2 regions of the Paraburkholderia sp. BL6669N2 genome follow, and region 2 is predicted to be linked to the other one. Evidence: predicted binding sites of a transcription regulator. Region 2 holds the regulator's gene; the other holds the start of a gene.
The links. Region 2 encodes LexA, which represses DNA repair genes until DNA is damaged. Its sites were predicted from a motif close to ACTGTATNNNNATACAGT; they were not measured.
Positions count from the first base shown of each region.

Region 1 (11,738 bases), on a different contig from region 2:
GCATCGGTTGGGAAAGCACGCAGTTCGCCAGTCTGCTGAGCGCGCCGACGCTGATGTGGACCCTCGGCGCGGCAGTCGGCCAGGTGTTGTTCGACGGCGGCCGCCGCGCGGCCAACGTGAAGTTCGCGAGCGAAGGCTACAAGGCCACCGAGGCGAACTACCGCCAGACCGTGCTCACCGCGTTCCAGCAGGTGCAGGACGGCATCACCGGACTGTCCGTGCTGGATGGCGCGGCGAAGCAGTCGAGCGAGGCCGTCACCGATGCGCAGCGTCTACTGGCTCTCGCCAACGACCGCTATTCGGGCGGTCTCGTCGCGTACCTCGACGTGATCACCGCGCAGCAGTCGCTGCTCACCAGCGAGCGCCAGGACGTGCAAATTCACGGCCAGCAGATGACGCTGTCGGTCTCGCTCGTGAAGGCGCTGGGCGGCGGCTGGGATGTCGGCACGGACATGTCGAGTACGCCCGCGGGCGCGCAACCCAGCGACACGAAAGAGGCGATGGCTCCGGCGCGGTGAGCTAGCGGATCATGAAGAAGCAGGGGCAGCAGCGGGAGCACGCGGCGGTGCGCAAGACGATTGCAAGGCGTTTCGTATAATGCACAGACAAGGGGACGCGCATGAAATTGCTGATTGTTGAAGACGAGCACAAGGTGGTGGACTACCTGCGCTCCGGTTTGACAGAGCAGGGGTGGGTCGTCGACGTCGCGCTCGACGGCGAGGAAGGCATGCATCTGGCCACCGAATTCGATTACGACGTGATCGTCCTCGACGTGATGCTGCCCAAACGCGACGGCTTCAGCGTGCTGAAGGCGCTGCGTATGCGCAAGTCCACGCCGGTCATCATGCTCACCGCGCGCGATCACGTGAACGACCGCGTGCGCGGCCTGCGCGAAGGCGCCGACGACTACCTCACCAAACCCTTTTCGTTTCTCGAACTGGTCGAGCGGCTTCATGCGCTCGCGCGCCGCACGCGCTCGCAGGAGTCGACGCTGATTTCCGTCGGCGATCTGTTCGTCGATCTGATCGGCCGGCGCGCGACGCGCGACGGCGTGCGCCTCGATCTCACCGCCAAGGAATTCCAGCTGCTCAGCGTGCTGGCGCGCCGGCAAGGCGACATTCTGTCGAAGACCGCGATTACCGAACTCGTCTGGGACGTCAACTTCGACAGCCATACCAACGTGGTCGAGACCGCGATCAAGCGATTGCGCGCCAAGCTCGACGGCCCGTTCCCCTCCAAACTGCTGCATACCGTGCGCGGCATGGGGTACGTGCTCGAGGTGCGTGAAGAGGCGGAGCAGCCATGAACAGGTCGATTGCCCGGCGCCTCGCGTTGATGTTCGCGTTGGTCGCGCTGTTCGTGTTCACGCTGGTCGGCACGGGGCTCTTTCTGGTGCTGCGCACGCAGCTCGAACACCATCTGCGCGAGTCGCTCGACGACCGCACGCAGATCGCGCGCATCATCGTGTATCACGCCGTGACGCCGGAGAAGTGGCGCATGGCGCGCGAAAAGCTTACCGACATGACGCCGCACGACGGCAGCACGGTATACGCGGTGTCGAGCACCGATCCGTATTTCCATTACGGCACGCCGGTCGGCGGCTCGGTGGTCACGAGTTGGGCCGGCGGCTATTCGCGCGTAACGCCGGCGGGCGGCGGCCAGGACATGCTGACCTCCACGGTGACGATTCCCGCTTACGGCGCGCGTCCGGCGGTGCAATTGCAGGTGGCCGCGAGCTATTCGCCCAATGTGCGCACCATGCGCGTGTTCGGCTCGGCGCTCGCCGCGTTGTCGGCGCTCGGCAGTCTTGGCGTGTTGCTGCTCAGCTATTCGGTCACGCGGCTCGGTCTCGCGCCGCTCACGCGCCTCACGCGCGACGCTTCCGCCGTGAGTCCGAATAACCGCTCGCAGCGTCTGAATACGGCCTCGCTGCCGCTCGAACTGAACGACCTGGCCAACTCCTTCAATGGTGCATTAGAACGGCTCGACTGCGCGTATGGCCGCCTCGAATCGTTCAATGCGGACGTGGCCCACGAACTGCGCACGCCGGTGACGATTCTGATCGGCCAGACGGAAGTCGCGTTGACACGCAATCGCTCGGTCGACGATCTGCGTCACACGTTGCAATCGAATCTCGAAGAATACGAGCGCATGCGGGCGATCATCAACGACATGCTGTTTCTCGCCCGCGCCGATCAGGGCGAGCGCGCAACGGGTCTCGTCGACGTGTCGCTGGCCGCGGAAGTCGCGCATACGCTGGAGTTTCTGGAGATACCGCTCGAAGAAGCGCGGGTGCATGCGCAATTGCGCGGCGACGCCATGGCGCGCGTGAACCGCTCGCTGTTCGGCCGCGCGTGCACCAATCTGTTGATGAACGCTATCCAGCATTGCGAGCCGGACGCCGAGATCAGCGTGACGATCGTGAGTGACGAGAGTCAGGTGCGCGTCGCGGTGGCCAATCCCGGTGAGCCGATCTCGCCGGATGTGCTCGAACATCTGTTCGACCGCTTCTACCGCGCGGAAGTCTCGCGCACGAATAGCCGCGAAAATCACGGCCTCGGGCTCGCGATCGTGAAAGCGATCGCGGAGATGCATCGCGGCACCGTGTCCGCGCAAAGCGCCCACGGCATCAACACCTTTGTGTTTTCGGTCGCGGCGGTTTCGCCGACGGAAGCCGACGTGCCGGCGGCGCGCTCGAATCCGGGTGCGGCTGCTGACGGAACCGGTTATCCGCCACTGGTGAAGAGCAAGTCAGCCTGAATCGGCAGATGCCGCAGCGGCGTTCGAAGGTCGTCTCGCGGCTCGTCGAGATACATTCGCCCGGCAAGCCGGTACATGGACTAGAAATCCAGCGTGAACTGAGCCGGCGCGTCGCTTTCTGTCGCTCCCGCACGTTGGAGGCCGCCTGCCTTCACGCCCAGCAACCTGATGGATTTAACAAGTTCAACCCGTTTCAGACATTGGGTGGCCGCGTGGCGCAGTGCCTTGGCGTCCGCAACCGGCTCCTGGAGCGTGACGTCACGCGTTACTGTCTGAAAGTCGTTGAAGCGAAGCTTGATCCCGATCCTGCGCGCGAGATAGCCTTTACGCTGCAAGTCCGACGCCACCTGTTCGCATAAACGGGTAAATGCGGTACCGAGTTCCTGCCTGTGTCGTACGGCGTGCAGGTCTTGCTCGAAGGTGGTCTCGCGGCTCATCGAGACAGGCTCGCTGTAAGTGACCACTGGCCTGTCATCGAGCCCGTGGGAGACTCTGCGAAGCCATGCCCCATAGCTCCGTCCGAACTGTTCGATTAGCCATTGTTCGCTGCATGCGGCAATGTCACCGATGGTCGTTATCCCGAGAGACGTCAGCTTGGCGTTAGCCTTCGGCCCGATACCATTGATTTTTGCCGCAGCCATTGGCCAGATCCTGGCTTGCAGATCCTCACGCCGCAGAATGGTGATTCCGTCTGGCTTCTGGATGTCCGAACATAGTTTTGCCAGAAGCTTATTGGGCGCAATGCCGACCGAACATGTGAGATTGGTCGCCTCGAAGACGGCGGATTTCAGCTTCCGTGCAATTTGCTCCGATTCGTCGTTCAGCAGCGATAGATCGGCGTAGACCTCGTCGATGCCCACGTCTTCGACTGTCGGACTGACGGACCGGATTGCGTCCTTGAACAGTCGTGAGTACGTTCGATAGAGATCAAAGTTCACTGGAAGGAGAATGGCATCCGGCGCCAGCCGGGCTGCCTGCATGGTGGGCATCCCGGAATGAACTCCGAGCGCTCGTGCTTCGTAGGTTGCGGTCGTCAGGACGCCTCTGCCCGTATAGTCGCGTAAGCGCGCGAATTCACGCGTCCCATCGGCGTTCGTTCGGGGCGCGTCCGAACGACGGCCGGCAACCACCATGGCTTGGCCTCGCAGCTCCGGATACTGCGAAAGTTCACAGGACGCAAAGAATGCGTCCATGTCAATATGGGCTATGCGCCTGTCATCTGGCATGCCTTGATACTCAAAAATAGCGTTCACGGTCTGGCTTGGCCAATAGGGCGCTTATCTGGACCCCAGTCATGAACGTCGATATAGCGAGAAGTCGCGTTCCGCGGCGCAAATACCTAGACTGTACATTCATACAGTGTTTTTGTCAGGTCGTAGGGCCTCGCGAACTGTCTGGCGCTTCGATCCGAGCGGCAGAATGCTTTTTGCCTCAGCCATAGATTGCTTTCGTTAGAATCTGTTTTCGATCCGTATATTTCTAAAACCGGAGACCAACGTGCCAGGCTTACTTCCCGATGTCGACCCCGAGGGGCTCCTTGAATATTCAGTCGTCTACACCGACCGATCCATCAATCACATGTCGCAACTCTTCCAGGGAGTCATGCGCGATATTTCCGATTCGTTGAAGAAGGTCTACAACGCGAAGTCGGCCGTGGTCGTGCCCGGCAGCGGGACTTTCGGCATGGAAGCCGTTGCCCGGCAGTTCGCAACGAACAGGAAGTGTCTGGTCATCCGCAATGGCTGGTTCAGTTATCGCTGGACGCAGATTTTCGACATGGGCGGCATTCCGTCTGAATCGATCGTGCTGAAGGCGCGCCCGGTCGAACAAGGGAGACAGGCGGCCTACGCGCCGCCGCCGATCGAAGACGTGGTCGCTGCGATCAAGGAAAACAAGCCGGATCTGGTGTTTGCGCCGCATGTCGAGACCGCCTCCGGGATCATGCTGCCGGACGCTTATTTGCGCGCGGTGGCCGACGCGGTGCATGCCGTCGGCGGCATGTTCGTACTGGATTGCATTGCCTCCGGCACGGTCTGGGTCGACATGAAGGCGAGCGGCATCGACGTTCTGATCAGCGCGCCGCAAAAGGGCTGGAGCGCCTCACCGTGCTGCGGGCTGGTCATGCTAAGCCCGCTTGCCCGCGAAAGGATCGACGGAACGACAAGCACCAGTTTCGCTTGCGATCTTCGCAAATGGCTGCAGATCATGGAAGCCTACGAGAACGGCGGGTTCGCTTACCACGCAACGATGCCCACGGACGGTCTCGCGATCTTGCGCGATGTCATGAAGGAGACCGAGACATACGGCTTCGATAAAGTGCGAGCGGAGCAGCTTGAACTCGGCAAGCGCGTTCGCGCACTCCTTGCGGACAACGGTTTCAGAAGCGTGGCGGCCGAAGGCTTCGAGGCTCCGGGCGTGGTTGTCAGTTACACGGACGATGATGGGATTCGATCCGGCAAGAAGTTCGCGGATGCAGGGTTGCAGGTCGCGGCTGGAGTTCCGCTGCAATGTGACGAGCCAGAGGATTTTAAGACCTTCCGCATTGGGTTATTTGGCCTGGACAAACTGCATGACGTTGACGGTGCGGTGGAGAGGCTTGCGAAGGCGCTGGATCGTATTAACCTGCACCCGCGTTTTACGGACTCGCAGAATGACGCGGCAGGCGCACCGTAAATACCGTCTCGGCCTCGTCCGAGCGGGCGCTGATATCGCCGCGGTGAGCCCGGGCGATTTCCTGGGCGATGTAGAGCCCAAGTCCCAGGCTATCCTGGGCGCCCGGCCCGCCTTCCGCAACGGGACCGCGCTCAAGAGGCTCGAAAATACGGTGGAGTGCTGACGGCGGTATTGCCTGACCCTGGTTTACCACCTCAATCGACACGTCCTCACCGTTCCCGGCCACCAGCACCTTCACAGCGGCGCCCGGCTCTCCGTACTTGAACGCATTTCCGACAAGGTGCCCAGCATCTGCTGGATGCGCCGACCGTCGCACGTGGCTCGGGTATCGCCGGCGATCTCAAGCTCGACCTTCCGGCCCGCGTGCGCGGCGCACAACTGGTCCAGCTCGTCGGCCACCAGCGTGCCAAGATCGACCGGCGCCTGCGTCACGCGGATGCCCAGTCCGAGCTTGGTCCGGCTGAAGTCCAGCATGTCATCCAGAAGCGCCTGCATGCGGGCGCCGCTTCGGATCAACCGGGCCGCTGCGGTGGATACTTCCTGGCCGTCGTTCAGTCTCGCGAGGTGGTGCGCGGTGACCTGGATGGTCTGCAGCGGGCTTCGCATATCGTGACCCAGCATACCCAGCAGCAGGTTACGGCTCTGGTCGACCTGGTTCGTGAAAAAACTCACCGACTCGCTTAGGGCCTGGTCGATGGCTTCGTTAAACCGGATCACGTCGTCGAGTTCATCTGTCGGCGGGCCGCCGCTATCCAGCCATAACCTGAGCACCGCGGCGCGCAGGGCGCGATATTCGGCAGTCAGTTGATTGATATCGAAGCCGCCACGGGCACGAAGCACCGCGTGCGTCTGAGCAGCTGTTTCAGGCGCGTCGATCACCGGCGACACGCGTCCGCGCGACTTTGCGAACTGCGCCTGCCTGGTCTGCGGGGTAGACAGGTCTTTCGCAATCGCCTCCAGGATCTGCTGCGCATGGTCCCGTAGTTCTCGCGAGGTCATGCCTTGGGCGGCGGGCAGCAATGTCGCGGCAAAAGATTCCCACTCGGCGAGAATTGCTTCCATTTCTTGCGAAATGAACTGAGCCAGTCGCATGTTTGTTCCGAAAGCGGCAACTTCGTGGCGGGCCGGCGGCCCGAATTCTGATCATCGTATCCGAACCGTCGCCCATTTGGTGCAGTGATCGGCTTCTCGCTGCACCGGGTTCGATAATTGCTACCGTATCTGGACTAAAGTGCGCCCGCATCTATTGTTGCCGGGCACCCGACGGGCAGATCCACCGCATGCCTCATCTAAAAAAGACTTCCATGACCGCGCAATCCGATGCCTTCAGCTCTGTGTGGCTCCGGCTTTGGGCCGAATCCACCCAGGACTACTCCATCTTCGCCCTTTCGCCGGAAGGCACGGTGCTCACGTGGAACCCGGGCGGCGAATCCATTCAAGGCTATCGCCCCGACGAAATTATTGGCCGTTCGTTTGCCCTTTTTTACCCCGAGGCCGAGCGTGCCGCGGGCGCGCCGGAGGCCGCGCTGCGCGCCGCCACCGAGGGCGGGCGTTACATCGCGGAGGGCTGGCGCGTGCGCAAGGATGGCACGTCGTTCTGGGCGAACGTCGTCATGACACCGCTGCGCGATAGCAGCGGCAAGCTCATCGGTTTTGGCAAGGTGGTCCGCGACGTCAGCGACAAGAAGGCCGCTCACGACGCGGTACTCGAGAGCGAGCGCAGCTTCCGGCTGCTGGTCCAGGGCGTTACCGACTATGCCATCTTCATGCTCTCGCCCGACGGGCACATCACCAGTTGGAACGCGGGGGCGCGCAGGATCAAGGGCTACACCGAGAAGGAGATCATCGGCTCGCATTTTTCCCGGTTCTACACCCCGGAGGATGTCGCGGCGGGCGTTCCCTTCCGGGGCCTGGGCACGGCGCGGCGGGAGGGACGTTTCGAGGCCGAGGGGTGGCGCGTGCGCAGCGACGGAAGCCGTTTCTTCGCGCATGTCGTGATAGACGCCATTCATGAAAACGGTGAGCTGGTCGGATTTGCAAAAATCACACGCGACATCACCGAGCGACGGCGCGCCAGCGAGCAACTCGAGCAAACGCAGAAAGCCCTGTTCCAGGCACAGAAGATGGAAGCCCTGGGCAAACTGACGGGCGGCGTGGCGCACGACTTCAACAACGTTCTCCAGGTCATGCGCGGCAATCTGGAACTGCTCGAAAGCCGGCACGGCCGCGACGGCTGGAGCGCCGAGCGGCTGGGCAACGCGCTCGACGCGGTCGATCGCGGCGCGAAGCTCGCGTCGCAATTGCTGGCCTTCGGTCGCCAGCAGCCTCTTGAGCCCGTCGTCATCAACCCCGCGCGTCAGTTGCAGGCGCTGGACGACCTCTTGCGGCGGGTACTAGGCGAGCGGGTCGAGATTGAGTCCGTCGTGGCCGGCGGCCTGTGGAATACCATCGCCGATCCCCATCAGCTTGAAAACGTGATCCTGAATCTGGCCATCAATGCGCGCGACGCGATGCCGGACGGCGGCAAGCTCACGCTTGAACTCGCCAACGCGACGCTCGACGACGAGTACGTCTCAGCGCTTACCGACGTCTCAGCCGGGCAGTATGTGATGCTGGCCGTCACGGACACGGGGACCGGCATGAGCCGGGAAGTGATTGAGCGCGCTTTTGACCCGTTCTTCAGCACGAAGCCGGAGGGCCGCGGCACGGGCCTCGGCCTGAGCATGGCCTACGGCTTCGTCAAGCAGAGTGGCGGCCATATCCGCCTCTATAGCGAGCTCGGTGAGGGAACGACCGTCAGGATCTATCTGCCCCGCTCGAGCGGCACGGCGGTTGAGACCAGGCGTAACACCGGGGGTGTCCTCAAGCACGGCAGCGAGACGATCCTGGTCGTGGAGGACGATCTGAAGGTCCAGGCGACCGTCGTTGAACTTCTCAGCGGTCTTGGTTATGCGGTACTCAAAGCCAACGACGCAGAGCAGGCACTGAGCGTCGTGGCGAGCGGCGTGCACATCGATCTGCTGTTTACCGACGTGGTGATGCCCGGCGCACTGCGCAGTCCGGAAATGGCCAGAAGGGCAGTCCAGATGCTGCCTGAATTGAAGGTGCTTTTCACGTCGGGTTATACGCAGAACGCGATCGTGCATGGTGGCCGGCTCGATCCCGGCGTGGAACTGCTGAGCAAACCGTACAGCCGCCAGCAGCTCGCCTCCAAGGTGCGACAGGTGCTCGGTAAAAGCGATACCGAAGCGACCGGAGCGGGTGCGGCCGATACGCGTCGAGGCGAGGAGGTCGGGCCGGGCGGAAACGGCGAGGGCCTGCGCATCCTGGTCGTGGAAGACGACGTTGCATCGCTGGACGCAACCTGCGAACTGCTGATGCTGATCGGGATGCGTCCGCGGCGCGCAGAAAGCGCGGCGGCGGCGCTGAATGCGCTGGAAGCGGACGACTACGACGTCCTGTTCACGGATGTCATCATGCCGGACATGTCGGGCACCGAGCTCGCGCGACGCGCGGCTTCCGCCCGCCCGGCACTCCGGATCATTTTCGCTTCCGGAAACGTTGTCCCGGAGCACGAGAGGTTCGACTTCGAATGGTCGGCGCTGCGCAAACCGTTCACGCTTGACCAGTTGCGCGCCGCCTTGCCGCCGGCCCACAGCTCAAGGGCGAAGCGGCGCGCCGGCGATGGACAGGCGCGGACACGGGACAATTGAAAGCACAGGCTCCGTGGCGCGGCCCGGTCGCCAGACGGTAATCGATGTTGTATGGCGCAGCGCGAATTGCCGTCGATGCCCATCGAACTGAGCGTGGGGCCGCTACGTAAAGAACCGTGCGGCCCCTCTTTTTTTCGGCGAGCAGCGCGATCACACGGTCGCGCTCGCGTGCGTCCATGAGACAAAGTTCCGAATCAGCCTTGATGACGGCTTCCTGCCGGCGTCCGGGCTACCCGATATCAATCGTGCGGCCCACGGACCGCAGCGGCTCCGATTTCGGCACGGTCAACGTGAGCACACCGTTGTCGAACTTTGCCAGCGCATGATCGGGATCGGCGTTCTCCGGCATCGGGATCGTACGCACGAAGCTGCCATGGGCGCGCTCGAGCCGGTAGCATCCGTCTTCCTCGCTGCGCACATCCTGCTTTTTCTCGCCGCGCAACACCAACGCCCCATCTTCGACGGTGACGGTCAGATCCTCCCGCTGCATTCCGGGCAGTTCGACGGTCACGCGCAGCACTTTTCCTTCGTCGACCACGTCGATGCGCGGCTGGAAGCGCGATGAACTGAAGTCCCCAAACCATCGTTCCAGCGCGCCGCGGCCCGCGAAGGGGTCGTGAAAGAACTCCTCCACGACGCGCCACGGTTCGCGCATGAACAATCCCGGCAGGTCGGGCCAGGAGGCGCGCCACGGGTCGGTGGCCGGCGGGCTTTCCGGGCTGTCCGCATCGGACTTGCGCCCTGCGCGTCGAAGGAATTTAAAAGGATTCCACTTCTTCAGATCCGTGTTCATCGTAGTTTCCTCCGGTAGTTTTCTCCTTAAGGCCAGTCTGGCAGGAGAGCCGGATGCCGGTCATCCGGCGCGAACAGTGGCGTGAGCGTCGATGTTTCCGGTTACCTGTGCGCGGCCGTCGACACTCCTCGTTCGCGCGGCGAGCGGGTCATCTCTCGGCAGCCGACGTAGCGGCATTGCCGGCGCGCTGCCAGTGCATTCACTCCGACGTCCTGACCTCCACATTCGAAGGTGGCGGCCTGGTGGCCGCCACCGGGCTCTCTCCTGTGGTTGTCGCCTGTCTGCCGGGTTCAGGTCGTGCGCACCTCGATCCGCCGCGGCCGGGCTTCGTCGCGGCGCGGTATCCTCAGCGTCAACACTCCGTCCTTCAGGTTGGCGTCGATTTTCGTCGGGTCGAAGTCAACCCCAAGAGCGAACGCCCGCGCGAAGTGAGGCTGGCGGATCTCCGCGTGGTGCAGGCGCAGTTCCGCCGGCGTGGGTACGACTGCCTCTGCCTCGATGTACAGGTTGCCGTCGTGCACCTTCACATCGAGCCGGTCCTTTGTCACGCCGGGCAAATCCGCCCACAGAGTGACGCCCTGGCTATCCTCGAAGATGTCCACGGGCGGCGTGAGCGTGATCCGGCGTTGTGACGGGTCGTCCGCGCGCCGCTCGACCGCCTTTTCGTCTTTCCTGGCAAGTTCTGTGGTGTCGTTCATGATGTCCTCCTCAGTTCTGTGACCGGTTTCATTGAACGGTGATGGCCCGCGGCTTTGATGTTTCCCGCTTGCCGATACTCACGGTCAGGCAGCCATTGGTGTACTGCGCCGTGACCTTGTCGGGGTCCGCGTGCTGCGGCAGTTCAATGACGCGCCGGAATGCGCCGGCGAAGCGCTCCTGCGCATAGGTACGGGTGTCGTCGCCGGCCGCTTCCGGCTGTGGGGTCCGGCGCTCGCCGCTGATGGTCAGCAGTCCCTTGTCGATCGACACATCGAGGTTCGCCGGATCGACACCCGGCGCGAACACGACGATCTCGATCGAGTCGTCGGTCGAGCCGATGTTGACCTGCGGGAACGCGCCGGAGCGCCCGGAACGGATGCTGGACGGGAAGCCGCCAAACAGGCTCGCCATCTGCCGTTGCAGACGGTCTAGCTCGCTGGAAAGATCGGTCCCGAAGTAGAGATCGCTCATGGTCATTTCCTCCTTCAAGCCAGCAGGAAGACGAACCGGTCTACGCGCTCCAGTCCGTCTGCCGTGCTGCGGGCAAACAAATAGAAACACGCAGCGCGCCGGACTGCTGGCGCGACTGCCTCAGCGGAATTCAAGATAGAAATCCCGCGCGGAAATTTCAAGAGGGTATCGCCACTTTTTATCCTTGAATTTGGGCGGCCGCATCCCTACCTCCAGGACACCCCTGACGAACCATGCGAGGACACCATGGAATTCGAATACGACTGGCTGACACTGGGACGGCACCGGATCCGGCTGCGCTCAACCAAGGGCTTTCCGACCGAGACGATGCGCACCGCGGTCGAAGTCATCCGGCTGGCAATCGACAACAATATGAGCGCCCGCGCGCGCCTGGTCGAAGTGGTATTCCACCGGGAATCCGCTTACGAAATCGCTGTCGGCACCACGTTTGCCGACGACCGCCTTTGCGCGCCGCAACTGGAAGCGGCGATCGCGACAGTCCTGGGTCTGCAACCCGCGCAGATCAATATTCTGGTGACTGTAGTGACGCAGGAGGAGGTCGATCTGCACTTCGGTGTCTACGAGAGAATGCTGGCCGAAAAGCTTGGCGTGGTGCCGCCGATCCAGTG
Region 1 is NZ_QUNA01000002.1:2,172,823-2,184,560, reverse strand. It holds gene B0G80_RS32285 (efflux transporter outer membrane subunit) at 1-518, shown strand, start outside; gene B0G80_RS32280 (heavy metal response regulator transcription factor) at 620-1,306, shown strand; gene B0G80_RS32275 (heavy metal sensor histidine kinase) at 1,303-2,760, shown strand; gene dinB (DNA polymerase IV) at 2,841-3,986, opposite strand; gene B0G80_RS32265 (aminotransferase class V-fold PLP-dependent enzyme) at 4,258-5,433, shown strand; partial or broken gene B0G80_RS32260 (ATP-binding protein) at 5,396-6,525, opposite strand; gene B0G80_RS32255 (PAS domain S-box protein) at 6,738-9,146, shown strand; gene B0G80_RS32250 (Hsp20/alpha crystallin family protein) at 9,376-9,939, opposite strand; gene B0G80_RS32245 (Hsp20/alpha crystallin family protein) at 10,230-10,637, opposite strand; gene B0G80_RS32240 (Hsp20/alpha crystallin family protein) at 10,666-11,109, opposite strand; gene B0G80_RS32235 (hypothetical protein) at 11,356-11,738, shown strand, end outside.
Region 1: the regulator LexA is predicted to act here: its motif matches at 4,104-4,121, upstream of dinB (DNA polymerase IV).

Region 2 (11,738 bases):
CGAGCGTCGTCGCCAATTCGACCGCGGTCGCGCAGGCCGCCGATATCGTCATCATCATGGTGCCGGACACGCCTGATGTCGCCAACGTGCTGTTCGCCGACGACGGCGTCGCCGCCGGCCTTTCGCAAGGCAAGCTCGTGATCGACATGAGCTCGATCTCGCCGCTCGACACGCAAGCGTTCGCGAAGAAGATCAATGCGCTCGGCGTCGACTACCTGGATGCGCCGGTTTCAGGCGGCGAAGTCGGCGCGCGTGAAGCGTCGCTGACGATCATGGTGGGCGGCCCGGAAAAGGCGTTCGCCACGGCCAGGCCGCTGTTCGAACTGATGGGCAAGAACATCTCGCTGATCGGCGACAACGGCGCGGGCCAGACCTGCAAGGTCGCGAACCAGATCATCGTCGCGCTGAATATCGAAGCCGTGGCCGAAGCGCTGCTGTTCGCGTCGCGCTCGGGCGCCGATCCGGAACGTGTGCGCAAGGCGCTGATGGGCGGCTTCGCTTCGTCGCGGATTCTCGAAGTGCACGGCGAGCGCATGACCAAGCGCAAGTTCGATCCGGGCTTCCGCATCGAATTGCACCAGAAGGATCTGAACCTCGCACTCGACGGCGCGCGCAAGCTCGGCATCGCCCTGCCGCATACGGCAAGTGCGCAGCAACTGTTCAGCGTGTGCGCGGCGAACGGCGGCAAGGCATGGGATCACTCGGCAATGGTGCGCGCACTCGAAATCATGGCGAATTTCGAAGTCGCGCAAACGCCGGGCAGCGAAGCCAAGGCGGCATAAGGAAGCAATACGGATTGCGATGATCGTTGCATGATCAACGTCATGGCAGTCGCAAGTGGGGCGCCCGGTTCGTCGTGCGGCATGCACGGCGGAACGGGCAAATCGTGCCGCTCTGGGCTGAGAGCGGCAAGTGGGGTCCGCAGCGGCACCCGGCGGCGCCGGGGAAGCCTTGGTCGGTCAGACGTCGTCGTCGGGTGTCCGGCTGTCGGATTTCAATGTCTAGCGATGTTTATGCTTTTTCGGCCAAACTCTCGCAGCGGGTGCGTCACGCACGCCGCTCACCGGCATGTCTCTTTGCCGCTCCCCTCGTACGCATGCCCGCAAGTCTGCTTGCATTTGCTTGCAACTCCGTCCCCTTTGCTCGACCTTTTTTGACACATCGGTCCGCGCTTTTCTCCTACACTCGTTGAGTCTGGTTGCGGGCGTGTCGGCGTTCAAGTGCGGCTTGCCGGTCATGGCAACGCGTGCCCGCTGTTTCATTCGCCCGATTCCCAGCCAGTGTTCAACCCGTGAGCGGAATGTGCTTGCGCCAGTAACCCCTCTGCAAAGGATTCAGAATGAGCATCTTTGGTGACATCGTACATAAGCTCTTTGGCAAAGCGAAACCGGACCAGCCCGCGCCCGCTGTCGAGCCGACACCGGATCCGGCCGCGGCGCAAGCTGCTGCATCGTCGGCCACCCCGGCGCCCGCGCCGCTGGCCGACGTCGACGTCGCTGTCGTCATGGACCAGTTCGTGAGCGAGAGCGGTCAAACGTTGAACTGGCGCACGTCGATCGTGGACACGCTGAAGGCGCTCGGCGTCGACAGCAGCCTCGATCATCGCAAGGAACTCGCCAGGGAACTGAAGTACACCGGCGACACGAACGATTCGGCAAGCATGAACATCTGGCTGCACAAACAGGTGATGGTAGCGCTGGCAGCAAACGGCGGGAAGTTGCCGCCGGATCTGGCGAACTAACAGCGTGCAGGCGTCGCCTTTTCGGCGCTAGCGAGAAACCGCAAGTTGAAACGACAACGCGGCGCTCCGGTCGATGACCTGGGCGCCGCGTTGTCATTTGAGCGTCATGCGCTGAATTGCTCAGCGCTGCATCGCTCAGTACGTATCGAAAGTCTTCTGCAAAGCCACCGGCCCCGTGGCGCCCGCGGCCAATGCCACCATCAGCAGCACGCGCGCCTTGTACGGATTCAGCGAACCCGCGCTGACGAAACCGAGTGCGTCGTCGGCGGCCGCGCCGTTGCGCATCACGTGGCCCGATCCCACGCGCGACGCACGCACCACCGCGACGCCTTGCGAGGCGGCATCAGCGAGCGCCTGCTGCACCGAGGCGTGAATCGAGCCATTGCCCGTGCCCGCCACGACGATGCCGCGCACACCGGCGGCAACCAACGCATCCACGGCTATGCGCGACACGCCCGCATAGCTCACGACGATTTCCACATGCGGCCACGTCGCGCCGATCACGAACTCGGTTGCGAGCGTATGCGGACGCACAACGCCGCGCTGAAACTCGACACGGCCGTCCTGCACCCAGCCGAGCGCGCCGATTTCGGGCGAGTGAAACGCATCGACCGCATAGGTGCTCGTCTTGACCACGTCACGCGCGCTATGGATCTTGTTGTTGAAGGCCACCAGCACGCCCTGCCCGCGCGAACTCGCCTGTGCGGCGACCGTCACGGCGTTCAGCAGATTCAGCGGGCCATCGGCGGACAGCGCCGAGGCCGGGCGCATGGCCGCCGTCAGCACGACCGGCTTGTCCGACTTGACGGTGAGATGTAGCAGGTAGGCGGTTTCTTCGAGCGTGTCGGTGCCGTGCGTGACCACCACGCCGTCGATCTCATCGTCGGCGAGCAGCGTGTTGATGCGTTGCGCGAGCGTGGTCCACAGCGGCATCGCCATGTCCTTGCTGTCGACGCTGGCAATCTGCTCGCTCTCCATGCGCGCCACCGTCGACAAGGCCGGCACCACGGCCAGCAATTGCTCGACGCCGATCACACCGGCCTGATAACCCGAGGTGTTGGTGGCGCTCGCGGCCGCGCCGGCAATCGTGCCGCCGGTCGCCAGCACGACGATGCGCGGCAGCAGTGGCGTGGTGCCTTCGTTTGAAGGTATAGCGGAAGAAGAAGTCGAAGTATTCATGGCGGCGATTGTAAGCGATGCGCCGCGCGCCGCCATGCGTGAAAAAACGGATGTCCGTTCGTTTCGGGGTTGCATGAGGCCGGCGCTTTGGCGCCACACGTTTGCGCGGCGTCTGCACCGGGGCCAGCCGCAGCCCGCATGAAGTTCGCACTAACCGGCCGCCGCGATGGTGCGGCAGCGTTCGGCGTTGCGCCGGACCGCGACGATCCGGCGCATCTATCAAACCGCCTCGCGCAACTGCGCGGCGATATCCGCTTCGTTCAATTGCGGCGCGAACATCTCGATCAACCGGTACGCGTACGCGCGCAGGAACGCGCCCTTGCGCAAACCGACCCGCGTCGTGCTCGCTTCGAACAGATGCTGTGTGTCGAGCGCGACCAGTTCCGTATCGCGCTTCGGATCGTAGGCCATCGCCGCGACCACGCCGATGCCCATGCCGAGCTCGACGTAGGTCTTGATCACGTCGGCGTCGATCGCGGTCAGGACGACGTCGGGCAACGCGCCCGCCTTCGCGAACGCCTGGTCGATATGCGAGCGGCCCGTGAAGTCCTGATCGTAAGTGACGATCGGGAATTCGGCGATTTCGTCGAGCGTCAGATTCGGACGGCCCACCAGCGGATGATCCTTCGGCACGACCACGACGTGATGCCATGAATAGCACGGGAACGTGACGATATCCGGGAAACGGTCGAGCGCTTCGGTGGAGATGCCGATGTCCGCTTCGCCGTTGATGATCATCTGCGCGATCTGTTGCGGGCTGCCCTGACGCAGCGCCAGATGCACTTTCGGGAACACCTCGGTGAATTGACGGATCACCTTGGGCAACGCGTAGCGCGCCTGCGTGTGGGTGGTCGCCACGACCAGGTGCCCGCTGTCCTGGTCGGCGTACTGGCGCGCGACGCGGCGCAGATTCTCGGCGTCGAGCAGCATCCGCTCGATCAGTTGATGTACGGCCTTGCCCGGCTCGGTGAGGCCCGTGAGGCGCTTGCCGCGTCGAATGAAAATGTCGACGCCGAGTTCGTCCTCCAGATCCTTGATCTGTTTCGATACGCCCGACTGCGACGTGTACAGCACGTTCGCCACCTCGGTCAGATTCATGTTCTGACGCACGGCTTCGCGCACAAAGCGCAATTGCTGGAAATTCATCTTGATGTCTCCGGTTCGGCCAGAGTTGAGTTATTTGAGTTCGTTTGAAACGCCGGGTCGTGTTGCTGTCGCTGCGCGCCTGACTGCGCTGCGCTCACTGCGCTGGAAACACACGCAAGGCGCGCGGCACCGCGGTCACGCCGTCGCCGATCGAGAGCTGCAGATCCCGCCACGCTTCGCGATCGAGTTCGGCCTCGAGCAGGTTGCCCTCGCGGCCCGCGAGTTCGACCCGCACCGAGCCACCCAGTGTCACCACGCGCCGCACGTCGACGACGATGCCTTCGCGATGCCCCGACGCCTGCGGGTACAACTGCAGATCGTGCGGACGCACATAGGCAAACGCGGGGCCGCTGAAATCGGCCTTGATGGAAACCGGCAGCGCCGCGCCGTCCACCACGAAACCGCTTGCATCGACGTTGCCATGCAGACGGTTCGCCGCGCCGAGAAACTCGTAGACGAACGAGGTTTGCGGATGGTCGTACACGTCCTGCGGACTGCCCACCTGCTCCACATGCCCGCGATTCAGCACGACGATACGGTCGGCCACTTCGAGTGCTTCTTCCTGATCGTGCGTGACGAAGATCGTCGAAATATGCAGATCGTCGTGCAGACGACGCAGCCAGCTGCGCAGTTCCTTGCGCACCTTCGCATCCAGTGCGCCGAACGGTTCGTCGAGCAGCAGCACTTTCGGTTCGACGGCCAACGCGCGCGCGAGCGCGATACGTTGTCGCTGGCCACCCGACAGTTCCGACGGATAGCGTTGCGCGAGCCAGTCGAGCTGCACGAGCTTGAGCAGTTCATGCACCTTCTCGCGGATCACCGCTTCCGAGGGACGCTCCTTGCGCGGCTTCACGCGCAAGCCGAAGGCCACGTTCTCGAACACCGTCATATGGCGGAACAGCGCGTAATGCTGGAACACGAAGCCCACTTCCCGCTCGCGCGCGCCGACCGTCGCCACGTCCTGGCCTTGCAGCACGACCTGGCCGCCGTCGGCGTATTCGAGTCCCGCAATCACGCGCAGCAAGGTCGTCTTGCCACAACCCGACGGCCCGAGCAGCGCAACCAGTTCGCCCGGCGGAAAGTCGAGCGAGACATTATCGAGCGCGACGAAATCGCCGAAGCGCTTCTGCAGGTTACGAACGGTGATACCCATTACAGCTCTCCTTGCTTGAGCGGGTGTTGCTGCGGTGCATGCGTTGCTTGCGTTGTGTGTGACGTGCTTGTTGCGGGTGTTGCGGGTGTTGCGCTTGTTGCATTGGCCGCAGGCGTAACGGGACCTGCGTATGCGGGCACATCGCGCGCGGCCGACAGTTCCGCCGACATATGGCGCTCGGCGAGCAGCTTCAGGCCGAGCGTCACGAGTGCGAGCAGAGCCAGCACCGACGCCACGGCGAACGCCGCCGAGAAGTTGTATTCGTTGTAGAGGATTTCGACGTGCAGCGGCATCGTGTCGGTCTGGCCGCGAATATGGCCCGACACCACCGACACCGCGCCGAACTCGCCCATCGCCCGCGCGTTACACAGAATCACGCCGTACAGCAGGCCCCATTTGACGTTGGGCAGCGTGACGCGGCGGAAGATCTGCCAGCCCGACGCGCCGAGCACGTGCGCGGCTTCTTCTTCGTCGTTGCCTTGCGCCTGCATCAACGGAATCAGTTCGCGCGCGACGAACGGGAACGTGACGAAGATCGTTGCCATCACGATGCCCGGCACCGCGAAAATGATCTGCACGTTGTGGTCCTGCAGCCACGGGCCGAACCAGCCCTGCGCGCCGAACATCAACACATAGATCAAGCCCGAGATCACCGGCGACACCGAGAACGGCAGATCGATCAGCGTGGTCAGCAGCGCCTTGCCGCGGAACTCGAACTTGGCGATACACCACGAAGCCACGAGGCCGAACACGAGGTTCAGCGGCACCGCGATCGCGGCGGTGATCACCGTGAGCTTGATCGCCGAGAGCGCGTCCGGATCGGCGAGCGATTCCAGATAGAAGCCGAGCCCCTTGTTCAACGCCTGATAGAACACGGCGGCGAGCGGCACGACGAGAAACAGCGCGAGAAACAGCAGCGCGACGGCAGTCAGAATCCAGCGCACGACAGGCGGTTCGGTGACCGGATCGGGCCGGCGTGCGACGTTCAGCGGCGCGCGCGGCGCCACGGCCACGGTTGCGGCAGTACCTGCATTCTTCACGGAATCGCGGCTCATTGCGCACCTCCGCCGACACCGATCGCCGCGACACTCGCGGCAGCAGGCGCCGGGCCCGCGCCCCCACGACTCGTGCGGCGCTGCAGATACCACTGCAAGGTATTGATAAAGAGCAGCATCAGGAACGACACGACCAGCATCACGACCGCGATCGCAGTCGCACCCGCATAATCGTATTGCTCGAGCTTGGTGATAATGAGGAGCGACGTGATTTCCGATTTCATCGGCACGTTGCCGGCGATGAAAATCACCGAGCCGTATTCGCCGAGGGCGCGCGCGAATGCCAGCGCGAAGCCCGTCAGCAGAGCCGGAAACACCGCCGGCAACACCACGCGGCGAAACGTCAGCCAGCGCGATGCGCCGAGGCACGCCGCCGCTTCTTCCTGTTCGCGTTCGAACTCTTCGAGCACCGGCTGCACCGTGCGCACCACGAACGGCAAACCGATGAAGGTCAGCGCGACCAGCACGCCCGCCGGCGTGAACGCGATCTTCAGGCCGAGCGGTTCGAGGAACTGCCCAATCCAGCCGTTGCCCGCGTACACGGCGGCGAGCGAAATACCCGCGACCGAGGTGGGCAGCGCGAACGGCAGATCGACCACGGCATCGACAATGCGCTTGAACGGAAACGTGTAGCGCACCAGCACCCACGCCACCAGAAAGCCGAACACCGCATTGATCAGCGCGCCGCCGAGCGCGGAAAAGAAGGTGAGCCGATACGACGCGAGCACGCGCGGCGAGCTCACCGCGCGCACGAACTGGCTCCAGTCGAGCGTGGCGGTCTTAAGAAAGGTCGCCGCAAGCGGAATCAGCACCACGAGGCTCAGATAAGCCACCGTGATGCCGAGTGTCAGGCCAAAGCCGGGCAACGCGCTCGGTTTTCGGAAGGTCAACGTCGTCATGCTCGTTACTCGTTCAGGTTGATGCTCGTATTGCCGGCCGCCGGGCCCTGGCGGCCAAAAGCGCGCCCCATGGGGCGCGCTCGGGAGTGACGCGTCGCCGCGTCGTGCTGCCTATGTCTATGCCTTTGCCTATGCCTTTGCCTGCCGGCAGCGGGCCTGTTACTGCGGCTGATAGATCGAATCGAACACGCCGCCGTCGGCAAAGTGCGTCTTCTGCGCGTTGGTCCAGCCGCCGAACGAATTGTCCACCGTGTACAGCTTCAGCTTCGGAAACTTGGCGGTCAGCTCGGCCGGCACCTTGTTCGAACGCGGACGGTAGAAGTTTTTCGCCGCGATCTCCTGGCCTTGCTCGCTATACAGGAAGTTCAGGTAAGCCTCCGCGACCTTGCGCGTGCCATGCTTGTCGACGACCTTGTCCACCACCGCGACCGGCGGCTCCGCCAGAATGCTGACCGACGGCACCACGATCTCGAACTTCTCCGGACCGAATTCCTTGAGCGACAGGAAGGCTTCGTTTTCCCATGCGATCAGCACGTCGCCAATACCGCGTTGCACGAAGCTGGTGGTCGCGCCGCGCGCGCCCGAATCCAGCACGCCGGCATTCTTGTACAGCTTGCCGACGAATTCTTTCGCCTTCTGATCATTGCCGCCCGGTTGATGCTCGGCGTACGCCCACGCCGCGAGGTAGTTCCAGCGCGCGCCGCCCGACGTCTTCGGGTTCGGCGTCACGATCGACACACCCGGCTTGATCAGATCGTCCCAGTCCTTGATGTGCTTCGGGTTGCCCTTGCGCACCAGAAACACGATCGTCGACGTGTACGGCGAGGCGTTATCCGGCAAGCGCTTCTGCCAGCCCTTGTCCAGCAAACCCTTGTTCGCCAGTGCGTCGATGTCGTAGGCGAGCGCCAGCGTCACCACGTCGGCCTGCAGACCGTCGAGCACCGAGCGCGCCTGGGCGCCCGAGCCGCCGTGCGACTGCTTGAAGGTGATCGTCTCGCCCGTCTTCGCCTTCCACTCCTTGCCGAACGCCTGGTTGACGTCCTGATACAGCTCACGCGTCGGGTCGTAGGAGACGTTCAGCAGCGTCGTATCGGCGGCGTGCGCCTGCGCCATCACACCGAGCGCGCCCGCCGCGCCCAATGCGAGCGCCGCGATCAGTTTCTTCGTCCTGCCTGCCAGCCCCGTACCTTGGTGATTCATGTCAACTTTCTCCGCGTTGTCCGCTGAAACAGCGTGTGGTGTCATTTCTTGCGTCGCGGTCACGTGCACATGAACGTCAACGGGAGGCCCAGTCTATCGAAGGGCTTTCATCATTAAAAATAATGTTTCTTCATTCTTTAATACTCAAAAGTGGTAATGACAGCTGGATAAGGCGTTGCGGCGCGAAAACGGGTGTTGAAACATCGCTTGACGACGCTGGAACGCCACCCTTCGCCCCGAACTTAAAGTAAAGCTTGAATTGCGCCGAATACTGTATAAAAATACAGTCACCTGTTCATACATACAGTGGCGCCATGACCAAACTCACCGCACGACAGCAGCAGGTTTTCGATCTGATCCGCAGGGCTATCGAACGCACCGGCTTTCCGCCCACCCGCGCGGAGATCGCCGCCGAGCTGGGTTTCAGCTCGGCCAATTCGGCAGAAGAACATCTGCGCGCACTCGCCCGCAAGGGCGTGATCGAACTCGCGGCCGGCGCGTCGCGCGGCATTCGCCTGCTGGCCGGTCCGGAAGACTCGCCGCACCAGTTCACGCTGCCGCACGCCAGCATCATGCAACTGTCGCTGCCGCTGATCGGGCGCGTTGCCGCCGGCAGCCCGATCCTCGCGCAGGAACATATCTCGCAGCACTACGCGTGCGACCCGGCGCTGTTCTCGAGCAAGCCCGATTACCTGCTGAAGGTGCGCGGGCTGTCCATGCGCGACGCGGGCATCTTCGACGGCGATCTGCTGGCGGTGCAAAAGCGCAGCGAAGCGAAAGACGGCCAGATCATCATTGCCCGGCTGGGCGACGACGTCACGGTCAAGCGCCTGAAGCGCCGGCCAAACGGGCTCGAACTGATCGCCGAGAACCCCGATTACGAAAACATCTTCGTGGAAACCGGCAGTGCGGAGTTCGCGCTGGAGGGTATCGCCGTGGGGCTGATCCGCCCCGGCGAGTTCTAACCCCGTTCTAACCCTTTTGCACGTTCGACAGAATAAAAAGCCGCGTCAATGTCGCATCGACACTGCATCAACGCCGCATCAACGTTGCATCGTCTGGAGAGTCTCATGGAACGTCTTGCCCGCCTGCTGCCCTTTCGCCAGTTCGGTCGTCTGCGTCACCTTCGCAAGCTGGTGCCCTGCTCATTGATCGAGGCGGCCACGCGCAGCACACCGTCGCTGTTCGACTCGCCCGAGGCGGCGTCGAGCTTGCCTTCGTCGTTGCCGGCGTTTGCCCGCGTGTCTTTGAATTCCGGCCTGAATACGGCCGAACCGGCGCGTCGCGCGCCGGTGCGGGTCTATCACGGGCCGTCGCGTCTCATCATGGTCGGCACGATGGACGCGGTATGCCGCATGATCGACCGCTGCATCGCCGACGAAGCCAACGTCCACGGCGCGGTGTTCGAGTCGTGATGACCCTGTCTTGAGCGGGCGGCGAGAGATTGCATTGCGTGGGATCGTTTTCGCGTGGCCGTGGTCCACGTTAGATCACACCTGATGGAGAGTCCCACTCGATGGCAGTTCCGAAACATACCCGACGCGGCAGCAGAGGCGGCGCCACAAAGCCGCTGATCGTCACGCTAATCGTGATCGTGGTGATCGCCGCACTGGGGTTTGCTTACGCGTCGCCGTACATCGCGCTGAACAATCTCAAACGCGCGGCCGATGCGCGCGACGCGCAAACGGTCAATCAGTACGTCGACTTCCCCGCGTTGCGTGAGAGCCTGAAGCAACAGGTCGCCGGCCTGCTGACACGCCGGCTTGGCGCGCACAGCAACGGCAATCCGTTGGCCGCCATTGGCGCGATGATCGGCGTCGCATTGATTGGCCCGCTCGTGGATGCCTATGCCACACCGGACGGTGTCGCGGCCTTGCTGAACGGTATGCCGCCGCGCGGCGATCCGGGTGAGCGGCCGCCCGCGCCGCCGGCCGCGAACAATCCGTCCGACGCCGCCGCGACCGCACCGGCACCGGCAGCGCCTCCTGCCGGCAACGCGGTGAATGGGAATGCCAACGCCACGCCCCCGCAACCGCCGCAGACCAGCGCGGGCTATCGAGGGCTCAACGAGTTTGTCGTCACGTACCAGCATGGCGCCGGCGACGCGCGTTACTCGGCGATCTTTCGGCGCGAAGGGATATTCACGTGGAAGCTGGCCGCGGTCAATCTGAACGAGTGATCGCGGCACGTCGGCTTTGTCTTGGCGCGGATCCCGTGATCGCGCCAATTATTTGGCGAGTCGCGGCGAGTCGCGGCGAGTCGTTCAGCGACTTCGTTATGACGTCGAGGCCACCGGGTAGTGAGGCCGGAGTACCCGGCCGCCAGCCGACCGCCCACAATGGCCGACATGCGCATCAAGCCGCCGCTTGCTGCTGCTCCCGTGCCGAAGAACACGCCACCAGAATGCTGCACGAGACACGGTCGAGCAGCGGCGTATTGCCCGCGCCCATCCACCATCGCGACAAACCCGTGCGGCAACGGTGGCCGACCACGACCAGGTCGACATGCAGTTCATTGGCGAGGGTGGCGATCTCATCGATCGGATGGCCGAATGCAAAATGCCCTTGTGCGGTGACGCCTCGCTCGGTGAGCCAGTCAACGCCTTCCTGCAGAATGTCGCGTGCGGTCTTTTCGAAACTGCCACAGGCCACGTCGGTCAGCAGGCCCGCGCTTTGCGCAATACTCGAGCGCATGTCGACGACGGACAGCAAATGGGTTTCCGCTTTCAAATCCAACGCCAGGTCGGCGCCGCAACGGAGTGCTTTGCGGCCTTCGCGCGAGCCGTCGTAGCACAGCAGGATTTTCTGGTAGCTCGCCATGATTTTTCTCCCTTCGCGCGGGACGCGCGATTCTCAATTAATCATGGTGCGCCGCAATTCAGGTTGCAAGGGATGGAAAACGCTAACTGTGCGCTGACCGCCCTCTAACCGCGCCCTAAACGGGTGCGCGAGCCGCTCGGAGGGTCTCCGCGCGCTGATGCCGCAGTGCAAGAAACCGGCTTCAGATTGTCGGGGCGAACCAACAGCGTCGCGCCGATGCCCTAGAATAGGCCGCCTTCCCCGGCCGCTCACGTCATTCACGCCCTTCCTTGGAGACTCGTTCGATCCATGCCCGAAGCCGCCATCGAATTTCATCAGGTTAAAAAAAGCTACGGCGAGAAAACGGTCGTCGATGGACTGTCGTTTCACGTCAACGCCGGCGAATGCTTCGGCCTGCTCGGCCCGAACGGAGCGGGCAAGACCACCACGTTGCGTATGCTGCTCGGCATCGCCGCGCCGGATGCGGGCACGATCCGTCTGTGCGGCGAGCCGATCCCCGGCCGCGCGCGCGTGGCACGGGCGCGCGTCGGCGTGGTGCCGCAGTTC
Region 2 is NZ_QUNA01000001.1:466,287-478,024, reverse strand. It holds gene B0G80_RS02150 (2-hydroxy-3-oxopropionate reductase) at 1-782, shown strand, start outside; gene B0G80_RS02145 (DUF3597 domain-containing protein) at 1,340-1,741, shown strand; gene B0G80_RS02140 (asparaginase) at 1,877-2,920, opposite strand; gene B0G80_RS02135 (CysB family HTH-type transcriptional regulator) at 3,140-4,066, opposite strand; gene B0G80_RS02130 (sulfate/molybdate ABC transporter ATP-binding protein) at 4,161-5,219, opposite strand; gene cysW (sulfate ABC transporter permease subunit CysW) at 5,219-6,274, opposite strand; gene cysT (sulfate ABC transporter permease subunit CysT) at 6,271-7,173, opposite strand; gene B0G80_RS02115 (sulfate ABC transporter substrate-binding protein) at 7,333-8,373, opposite strand; gene lexA (transcriptional repressor LexA) at 8,688-9,338, shown strand; gene B0G80_RS02105 (hypothetical protein) at 9,444-9,788, shown strand; gene B0G80_RS02100 (DUF2939 domain-containing protein) at 9,890-10,552, shown strand; gene B0G80_RS02095 (universal stress protein) at 10,728-11,192, opposite strand; gene nodI (nodulation factor ABC transporter ATP-binding protein NodI) at 11,481-11,738, shown strand, end outside.